Regions from separate parts of the Pedobacter humicola genome, predicted to be linked through region 1. Evidence: riboswitches for the same ligand, from Rfam matches in the RefSeq annotation. Region 1 holds a riboswitch; the other holds the start of a gene.
The links. Region 1 has a riboswitch for S-adenosylmethionine ahead of AC04Q1_RS00540 (O-acetylhomoserine aminocarboxypropyltransferase/cysteine synthase family protein). Riboswitches for the same ligand answer to the same signal wherever they lie in the genome.
Positions count from the first base shown of each region.

Region 1 (5,617 bases):
ATAATCTTTTCATTTTTGTTTAATTTAAATTTCGTCAAACTTGTTACATAAATCTTGCCAAAACCATTACGAACCTTAAATTAGCACCAAATTATAATTTGTATCCTGATATTATTTCCATTAACATAAGTGATCATGAAACCCGAAACCCTTGCTATTCACGCTTCTAATCTTGTAAAAAACGCCACAGGTGATGTTACCCCACCAATTAATCTATCGACAACTTTTTTCCGCGACGAAGATGGAGGTTATCCCGGTGGGCACATGTATAGCAGGGTAAGCAATCCAAACCGGTCTGCTTTAGAAAACACTGTAGCCAAATTAGAATATGGCGAAGATGCAGCAGCTTTCTCTTCTGGCAATACCTGTGGCCTGGCCATGTTTCAGGCTTTAAAACCTGGCAGTCACATTATTGCGCCTGATGACATGTACTGGGGGATTAAAAAACAGTTGCTGACCATTTTTAATGATAGCCTGGAATTTGATTTTGTTGACCAGACCGATTTAAATCTGATACAGGCGAGCATTAAACCCAATACGAAACTGATCTGGATCGAAACACCTTCTAACCCATTATTAAAAGTTACTGATATTGAGGGGATTGGTAAAATCGCTAAAACTAACAATATCACTTTTGCCTGCGATAGTACCTTTGCTTCCCCTATTTTACAAAACCCGATTTTATTAGGAGCTGATATTGTAATGCACAGCAGTACCAAATATCTTGGGGGTCATAGTGATGTATTAGGGGGTATTTTAGTCACAGCAAAAAAAGACGAGCTCTGGGAGAAAATTAAAAACATCCAACAAACCGGTGGAGCTGTCCCTTCCCCATTTGATTGCTTTCTGTTAACCAGGAGCATTAAAACTTTAGCCTACCGCATGAAAGGTCATTGCGAAAATGGAAAAATAGTTGCTGATTATTTAAACAGCCATCCAAAAGTGGAAGCTGTTTTCTATCCGGGATTATCGAGTCATCCACAACACGAAATCGCTAAAAAACAAATGAAAGATTTTGGCGGGATGATGTCTTTTTTAGTTAAAGGAGATGTTGAAGATGCCCATAAAGTGGTGAACAAAGTTCAATTGTTTGCACAAGCCACGAGTTTGGGCGGTGTAGAAAGTTTAATCGAACACCGTTACTCGGTAGAAGGTCCGGATAGTAAAACACCTAAAAATTTACTCCGTATTTCTGTGGGACTGGAGCATGTAGATGATATTATTGCAGATCTGGAACAGGCTTTGGGATAAAAAAATAAAACCTATAAAGTCTCCAAGGCCTTATAGGTTTATAATCAATCTATTTTGGATTACAAATCGTAATTAGCTTAGCTGAATAATTCGCCTCTAATGGCTCATTTGTTTGCGCCAAACGCTGCGCGCCGGTATTGGCAGGGCAAGCAATATCGCCTGCAGCATCATAAACCAATTTAGTTCCATTGGCCAATAATTCTTTTGGTACATAAACCTGTACTTTGGTAATGGCATAACCTGAAGGAAAGTAACGCACATAATAACCATCGGGATGTTTGGTCCAGATACCACTGGGCACATCACTTCTTGGTGGCGCCATCCCTGCTACAATCGCATATTTTTCCATATCGGCATAGGTATAATTGCCTGAAGCCACCAATTGGCGAATATTATTCTCTGCTTCAAAAACAGCCCTCACACCTGATGGTAACTGATCTTTGGCCTTTTCCATCACGTCAAATGGCAAAATACCCAATGCACCACCTTCTAATTGGGTAAGTTGTTTTGGTGTTAATAATTTAACTGCGGTTAATTTAACCTGACCGTTATAATCGGCAAATTTTGTTCTGGCGATGATCGTCCACAATAGTGCCTGAATATCGTGCTGTTCTACATCAGGGTGTTTTTCGGCACTTTTTAAGATGGAAACTACAATCTCTTCTTTCGGACCTAAAACTGGCGCAAACATATAACCATCACCTTTTGAGGGTGCAAAGGTTCCGGCTTTTAAGCAGTAGCTTTTATTGGTCATTTCGTAGAGGCCTTCGCAGAGTACAAAACCACCTTCCGGATTTTTAGGCAGGAGATATAAGGGCTGGGCTTTTAGTTTTAGCGAATTTACAAAGTCAGGTAGTTTTTCATTCTCTCTGTTCACATCCTCAAAACTGGTGGTAATGGCGGCAGGTTGTTTTAAAAATTTATCTACCCCTAAAGCTTTGGCACCTTGCGCGGCACCCACTTTTAATAATTTGTCTTTTAAACCTCCAAATTGGGCGTTTACATTATTCAAACATGCTACGGTAAATAGCAAGCCTAAACACAGGGATTTTGTATTTTTCATCATGATAATTTAGATAGGTAACACAAACTTAGAATTTTAGGCGTTAATTTATATTAAAACTTTTACACCATCTCTCATAAACGAAAATAATATATTCATTATCAATAGGTTAACTTAAATTCGAAATTTTATTTTGTGGATTAAAATTAAATTCAGACATTTGGAATATTATTTGGCAGATAGCTAAATAAAAGTCAATCTTCAGAGGTTGATTTATAAAGAAGTGGCGAGAGACTGGCTCGATGACCCACTGGCAACCCTCAGAAAGAGAAGGTGCCAATTCCTGACCTGATAACATGGTGTTATTGGGTGATATAAATTTAGAACTGATGAAAACATTAAATCTTCAATCGCTAAGCGAGCCCAGTGCAAACCTGAAAAATTTAGAAGCATCTTCTATTTATTTGATTTGTTACGACATGCGTGTGATTACTGGTATGTGCTGTTGCATACAGTAATTTAAAAATCTTCCTTTTTTGTTTCTTTCAAACTGGAAGGTCCCGGCAAATCGGGATACGCCCTGCTAGGTTTTAGGATGATCCTAAATCTGGATGCATCTCATCAATAACAATTTAAAAAATAGAAAAATGTCAACATCATATAAATTTGAAACTTTACAATTACACGCTGGTCAGGAAATAGATCCAACAACAGGTTCGAGAGCGGTTCCAATTTACCAAACCACTTCTTACGGATTCAAAAATGCCGAACACGGTGCCAACTTATTTGCCCTAAAAGAGTTCGGAAATATCTACACCAGGATCATGAATCCAACCAATGACGTTTTCGAAAAACGCATTGCCGCTTTAGAAGGTGGTGTAGCCGCTTTGGCTGTAGCATCAGGACAAGCAGCTCAATTTATAGCCTTAAATAACATACTGGAAGCCGGCGACAGCATTGTGTCTTCGTCGCACATTTATGGAGGAACATACAACCAATTTAAAGTAGCCTTTAAACGTTTAGGCATTCAGGTAGATTTTGCAAATCCGGATGTGCCTGAAGAATTTGAAAGTAAAATTACAGATAAAACCAAAGCAATCTTCTTAGAAACCATTGGCAATCCGGCTTTTAGCATTCCAGATTTTGAAAAAATTGCAGCAATAGCTAAAAAGTACGATTTGCCTTTGGTTGTCGACAATACTTTCGGGGCGGGAGGATATTTATTTAAACCACTGGAGCATGGTGCAAACATTGTGGTAGAATCGGCAACCAAATGGATTGGCGGTCACGGCACAAGTATTGGCGGTGTGATTGTTGATGGAGGAAACTACAATTGGGGTAATGGAAAATTTCCTCAGTTCTCCGAACCTTCAGAAGGATATCATGGATTGGTTTTTAGTGATGTTTTTGGCATCGGTGGGCCTTTTGGCAATATCCAGTTCATTATCCGCGCCCGTGTAGAGGGGTTAAGAGATCTTGGACCTGCCCTATCGCCTTTCAATTCATTCCTTTTATTGCAGGGATTAGAAACCTTATCGCTTCGTGTACAACGCCATGTAGATAATGCTTTGGAACTGGCTACCTGGTTAGAAAACCATCCACTGGTTAAAGAAGTTCATTACCCTGGTTTAGCAAGCAGCAAATATAATCACCTGGCTAAAAAATATTTAAGTAACGGTTTTGGCGCAGTTTTATCTTTTGAGTTAAATGGAAGCAAAGAAAACGCAAGCCAGGTGATTGATAGTTTGAAATTGGTATCACATTTGGCAAATGTGGGTGACGCAAAAACATTGATTATTCAGCCTTCGGCCACTACGCACCAACAATTGAGTGAGGCAGAACAGTTGGCGGCTGGTGTAAAACCAAACGCATTGCGGGTTTCAGTCGGTATTGAGCATATCGATGATATAAAAGCCGATTTCGAGCAGGCGTTTGCGACGATCGATTCCACAGTTCCTGCAGAAAGTTTACAAGCCTAAAACCGAAACCCTGAAAGGGGGTTTTTACAACAACAACATTACAAAAATGCATAACAGTAAAAACGATAGCACTTCAAAGTCCTCCTCAGGGGATTTAGGAGCTACATATAGTTACAATAAACAGTTCAAATTAGAAAGCGGGAAAAAGATCCGCAACCTGCAAATTGCTTATCAAACTTATGGCAAAATAAATGCGAATAAAGATAACGTAATCTGGGTGTGCCATGCGCTTACCGCCAATGCCGATGTTTTTGAATGGTGGGAAGGTTTATTCGGTCAAAATGCCTTATTCAATCCGGAAGACCATTACATCGTTTGTGCAAATGTTTTGGGCTCGCACTATGGAAGTACAAATCCATTGAGCACCAACCCTGTAAATGGTTTGCCTTATTACCTTTCATTTCCGCAGTTTACCATCCGCGACCTGGTGTCAGCTCACCAACTGCTGGCTGCACATTTGGGGATAGAAGATATCAAATTGTTAATTGGAGGTTCATTAGGCGGACAACAAGCCGTTGAGTGGAGCATTTCAGAACCCAATAAAATCGAAAACCTGATCTTGATTGCCACAAATGCCGCGCATTCTCCTTGGGGAATTGCTTTTAATGAAAGTCAGCGCTTGGCCATCACTACCGACAGAACTTTTTATGCCAACCAGCCAAATGGAGGTAGCAAAGGTTTAAAAACAGCGCGTAGCATTGCACTTTTAAGTTACAGAACATACAACGCTTATGGCAGCACACAGGTAGAAAGCGTAAACGATAAAACCGACAATTTCAGGTCATCTTCCTACCAGAATTATCAGGGTGAAAAACTGATCAACCGCTTTAATGCCTATAGTTATTATTATTTAACCAAGGCGATGGATAGCCACAACGTTGGCCGTAACCGCAAAAGTATTGCCGATGCATTAAAACTAATCACCGCCAATACCCTGGTCATTGGAATAGAAAATGATGTATTGTTTCCTATCTCAGAGCAAAAGTATTTAGCTGATCATATCCCGAGGGCAGAATTTAGTGCCTTACATTCTGATTACGGTCATGATGGTTTCTTAATCGAAACGGATGCGTTAACCAATGTGATCGGGAACTTCATTAAAGAAAGCCGGGATAAGAAGATTATTAAATTGCAGCATACGGCTTAGAAAGGCAGAAGGTTAGGGATTAGAACAACAGAAACTGCTAAAATTTGTACAACAAAATTCAACAAAAAAATAATATAATATAAATACAGTTAATCGGTGTAATTCCGCTACCTGTGTAATCACAAAAGTAATAATGAGTAAGAATTTAAAAATCGGTTTATTTGGTTTCGGCGTTGTGGGACAAGGTTTATTGGATATTATCCAAAGCCAGAACCTGAACCTGGAGATCATTAAAAT
Region 1 covers NZ_JBWJIG010000001.1:115,693-121,309, reverse strand. The annotation lists gene AC04Q1_RS00555 (hypothetical protein) at 1-13, opposite strand, end outside; gene AC04Q1_RS00550 (trans-sulfuration enzyme family protein) at 136-1,251, shown strand; gene AC04Q1_RS00545 (hypothetical protein) at 1,301-2,317, opposite strand; SAM riboswitch class I at 2,525-2,635, shown strand; gene AC04Q1_RS00540 (O-acetylhomoserine aminocarboxypropyltransferase/cysteine synthase family protein) at 2,902-4,233, shown strand; gene AC04Q1_RS00535 (homoserine O-acetyltransferase family protein) at 4,280-5,380, shown strand; gene AC04Q1_RS00530 (homoserine dehydrogenase) at 5,514-5,617, shown strand, end outside.

Region 2 (5,617 bases), on a different contig from region 1:
AGAGAATAAGGTTTTACCCTTTGCGTTTTTTATATGGTCTGTAATCTTCATAACCCTGATCCCGATTAATCGGGACGTTAAATTTTAATTTGTATATAATTCCCTCCCCTTTAGGGACCGGGGGTTAATAAGCTAAATTCGGACTTAACCACCGCTCCACTTCTTCAACCGGCATATTTTTTCTGATGGCGTAATCTTCAATCTGGTCTTTGGTAATTTTTCCTAAACCGAAATATTTCGAATCAGGGTGTGCGAAATAAAATCCACTAACCGCTGCCGTTGGGTACATGGCATAACTTTCGGTTAAATGCAATCCGATTTTATTCTCGGCATCCAGCAATTGGAATAAAGTACCTTTTTCGGTATGCTCCGGACAGGCAGGATAACCTGGTGCCGGACGGATCCCAGCATATTCTTCCTTAATCAGTTCCTGATTGCTCAGGTTTTCATCCTGCGCATAACCCCAGTATTCTTTACGCACGCGTTCGTGTAACCGTTCTGCAAAAGCTTCAGCCAAACGATCGGCCAAAGCTTTGGCCATAATACTGTTGTAATCGTCGTAATTAGACTCGAACTCATGCACCAGTTCATCAATCCCAATACCTGCAGTTACAGCAAAACCACCAAAATAATCCTGAATACCGCTTTCTTTTGGCGCAATAAAATCAGATAAGGCGTAATAAGGCTGTCCATCTACTTTTTCTGCCTGTTGGCGGAGGGTGTGTATAACAACGGAAGATGGTTGATGTAAGATGGATGATGGATCAGTTCCATTTTCCATTTTACCTTTTACATCCAAAACAATATCGTCTCCTACCGCATTTGCTGGCCAGAAACCGATTACAGCTCTCGCTGTTAACAGTTTTTCATCCAGGATACGTTTTAATAAGGTCTGTGCATCATCAAAAAGTTTCTTCGCTTCATCACCTACATTCTTATCATCGAAAATCTTCGGATAGCTACCGCGAAGTTCCCAGGTATGGAAAAATGGCGTCCAGTCGATATAAGGCACCAGTTCTTCTAAAGGATAATTATCGAAAACCTTTGTACCAGTAAATTCGGGAACAGGCAGATCGGGTTGAAAATCAATTTTAAACTTATTTTCACGTGCCTCTTCAAGCGTTTTAAAACGTTTATCTGATCGCTTATTTAAATGCGCTTCGCGAGCCTTATCATATTCAGCCCTGATGCCTGCCACATAATCGTCTTTTGTTTCAGGGTTCATCAAGGTACTGCAAACGGTCACACTTCGCGATGCATCCAACACGTGGATGGCAGGGCCAGAATAATTTGGTGCTACTTTTACTGCAGCATGGATCCTTGAGGTGGTTGCTCCACCGATAATTAATGGAATCGTAAAGCCTTCGCGTTCCATTTCTTTGGCAAAGTGGACCATTTCATCCAATGAAGGCGTAATCAACCCGCTTAAACCAATAATATCGGCATTTATTTCTTTGGCTTTTTTGATGATCTCCTGTGCCGGAACCATCACGCCCATATCTACAATTTCGAAGTTATTACAGGCCAATACCACACCCACTATATTTTTCCCAATATCATGCACATCACCTTTAACGGTGGCCATTAATACCCTTCCGGCAGATGAATTCTGATCCTGGTCAGGGTTGTCCAGTTTCTCCTGCTCAATAAACGGCAATAAATAGGCTACAGCTTTTTTCATTACCCTTGCCGATTTTACCACCTGGGGCAAGAACATTTTCCCGGCACCAAACAGATCCCCAACAATGTTCATTCCGTCCATCAGTGGACCTTCAATTACCTGGATCGGGCGGGCATATTTTTGCCGGGCTTCTTCCACATCATCATCCAGATATTCTACAATTCCCTTTACCAGCGAATGCGATAACCGCTCTTCAACAGTACCTTTCCGCCATTCTTCATCCTTAACAATCTCCTTACCTTTCGATTTTACGGTATCGGCATATTCGACCAGGCGCTCGGTTGCATCATCCCTGCGGTTTAACAATACATCTTCTACCCTTTCTAACAATTCGGGTGGAATTTCCTGATACACTTCCAACATCCCTGCATTTACGATCCCCATATCTAAACCCGCCTGAATAGCATGGTAAAGAAACGCGGAGTGCATTGCCTCACGAACGGTATTATTCCCCCTGAAAGAGAAAGAAATGTTAGAAACCCCTCCGCTCACTTTAGCATGAGGCAGGTTTTCTTTGATCCAACGGGTGGCATTTATAAAATCGACAGCATAATTGTTGTGCTCTTCCAATCCGGTTGCAACGGTTAAGATATTTGGATCGAAAATGATGTCCTCAGGTGGGAAACCGATTTCGTGAACCAGTATATCATAACTTCTTTTACAGATTTCCTTTCTACGTTCATAATTATCGGCCTGCCCCTGCTCATCAAAAGCCATCACCACTACGGCCGCGCCATATTGCATAATTTTACGGGCACTCTCGCGGAATTTATCTTCTCCTTCTTTTAAAGAGATGGAGTTTACGATTCCTTTTCCCTGCAAACATTTTAAGCCATTTTCAATAACCGACCATTTGGATGAATCGACCATGATAGGCAGCTTCGCAATATCAGGTTCAGAGGCAATGAGGTTCAAAAACTTGGTCATCGCGGCTTCCGAATCCAACATCCCTTCATCCATGTTCACATCGATTACCTGTGCACCGCCTTCAACCTGTTGTAAGGCAACGGCCAGTGCAGCTTCGTAATCGCCGCCTAAAATCAGTTTGGAGAATTTTGGAGATCCTGTAATATTGGTTCTTTCGCCAATGTTTACAAAAATACTCTCCGGGGTAATGGTAACAGGCTCTAATCCGCTTAAACGCATAAAAGGTTCAAGAACCGGTATTTTGCGCGGTTCCGCTTTTCGGGCATTTTTAGCTATACAACCAATGTGCTCAGGCGTAGTACCACAACATCCACCCACAATATTCACAAAGCCTGATGCAATAAAATCATCAACCAAATGTGCTGTTTCGTGCGGCTGTTCATCATAAGCACCGAACTCATTTGGTAAACCTGCATTTGGATAAGCTGATACATAACATCCTGCTTTTGCCGCCAGCTCTTCGATGTGCGGACGCATTTCTTTTGCTCCCAAGGCACAGTTAAAACCGATACTTAGCGGTTTTGCATGCATCACAGAATTCAAAAAAGCTTCGGCCGTTTGACCAGAAAGCGTTCTACCAGAAGCATCGGTAATCGTACCGGAAATCATGATCTCCAGTTTACGGCCAATTACCTCTTCATATTTTTTAATGGCCACAATAGCCACTTTTGCATTTAAGGTATCGAAAATGGTTTCGATCAATAACACATCCGAACCACCATCTACCAAACCACGTACCTGCTCATAGTAAGCGGCTTCGAGCTCATCGAAATACACCGCCCTGAAACCAGGGTCGTTTACATTTGGCGACATGGAAAGGGTACGGTTGGTTGGACCGATAGCACCAGCAACAAAACACTTGCGATCAGGGTTTGCAGCCATAAACTCGTTAACCGCCTCTTTTGCCACACGTGCCCCTTCGAAGCTCATTTCATATGAAAGGTCTTCCATCTGGTAATCGGCCATCGAAATGCGCTGGGTACTGAAAGTATTGGTTTCGATAATATCGGCACCAGACGCCAGGTACTCCAGGTGTATAGTTTTAATAATATCCGGACGTGTGATATTGAGCAAATCGTTATTGCCTTTTACATCACAGGGATGGTTTTTAAATCGCTCTCCCCTAAAATCGTCTTCGCTTAAAGTATATCGCTGAATCATGGTACCCATTGCACCATCAATCACCAAAATACGTTTTTCTAATTCTTCTCTTATGCTCATTCTTGTCGTTAGATATGAGAATTGAGATAGGCGATATGAGAATGATTAAGCATAACTTATGTCTTAAATCTCATGTCTATCCTCTCAAATCTCAAAAAAAGGCTTATCTAAAAAGTTGGTACGTGAATCGTAATCCTAAACTTATCTGGTCCCGAATGTATCCGGGATAGAATTTAGCACCTTGTACGGTTACAGGTTGCTAAGACTTCGTTGGGTCTAATCCCTCCGTCTTTCTTAATAAGCACACAAAAATGCAACAAAGCTACATCAATTCCAAAATTTATCGCTTTGCGCCCAAATAAAATTACAAAGGCCACGCAAAACTGCGCAGCCTTAAGAATATTGTTCTGTCCCTGACTACTTCCTGCTTCCGAAAATACGCAATAAGAAAAGGAAGATATTTAAGAAATCCAGGTATAAAGATAAAGCGGCAACAATAGCCATTTTCTTTGATTCGATCTGAAGAACCTGCTCTCCACTCGCTTCAATACCTTCACCGATTCGTTTAATTTTTTGCACATCATAAGCAGTTAACGCTGTAAATATTGCAATACCAATAAAAGCCATAAACAAACTGAACTGTTCGCTTTGAATAAACATATTAATAACCATGGCAATCACTAAACCAATTACCCCAACCATTAAAATTGGCCCAAACTTGCTGAGATCGATATTGGTGGTATAACCCATAAATGCCATTATACCGAATATGCCTGCAGCACCTGCAAAACAGCTTACTACCGATCCTGAAGTATAGGTTAATAATATAAAACTTAAGCTTACACCAGTCAATACCGAGTAAAGTACAAAAACCCCAATTAATGCAGGTAACGATAACCTGCTTAATCCAAAGCCCATTAACATCACCAGACCAAGCGGTGCAAACATGGCCACATAGCCAAAAACTGACATACTTACTTTGCCTGTTGTAGGATTAATATTTAAAAGATATTGCATTAACTCCGCGTTGGTTCCGAAAAGATATGCAGCTACTGTAGATAAACTCAATGCAACAAACATCCATAAGAAAACGTTTGCAAAGAATTTTTTAGAAACAGATTTTTCCTGTACAAAAACACTGTTGTCCTGATATTGATAATTTTGTTGTTCCATTTTAAATTTTGTGTATTTAACTATATAAAAATAACTATTTAGTTTAATCTTTTTGTCAGCAGTTCTTCAACTTTTTTATAGAACTGCAGGGGTTTTAATGTGCGCCATGGCAGGTTGTCAAAAGCACCGCCAAAGTTAATGTAATAGTCGATGTTATTATCCCTGAATTCGGCAATTACATGTTCCTGAAAGTTTACACCAACAATCCAGCCATCTTCTACTTCCTGAAACCACTCTTCATAATAACTGTCGTCAGAAGCATGGAAATTTAATACATTTTCACCAATCAGGATAAATTTATTGATGCCTTCATCCATCATCAGCTCTAAAATATCACGCTTCATTAACATAATGTCGTTGTTAATGGCATCGTTCCATTCGCCTATAAATTCGATAATGGCATAACTGCGGTCGTAATCGGCGTACAACACCTTCATGTAAAGGGTATTCGAACCAAATTCATCCCATTGCGGATGCAATAAAAAGTTATATATCTGCTTATCAAAATAAAGTTCCGAATATTCGGTATTGTAAAATGGCGAACGCTCATCTTCTGCCGAGATATAATCATCTCTCCACTGGTAATACGGCTCAATCTCGTGCATAGTTTTTAATTATTGAATAACTGAATTGTGAGTGGCTGAATGTTAAGGTTATTCTACATTCCCTGTTTCT
Region 2 covers NZ_JBWJIG010000011.1:3,311-8,927, forward strand. The annotation lists gene metF (methylenetetrahydrofolate reductase [NAD(P)H]) at 1-51, opposite strand, end outside; gene metH (methionine synthase) at 125-3,829, opposite strand; SAM riboswitch class I at 3,968-4,073, opposite strand; gene AC04Q1_RS16900 (Bax inhibitor-1/YccA family protein) at 4,187-4,942, opposite strand; gene AC04Q1_RS16905 (hypothetical protein) at 4,981-5,547, opposite strand.
Region 2: it holds a riboswitch for S-adenosylmethionine, as region 1 does, so the genes downstream of both, metH (methionine synthase) here and AC04Q1_RS00540 (O-acetylhomoserine aminocarboxypropyltransferase/cysteine synthase family protein) in region 1, are expected to answer to the same signal.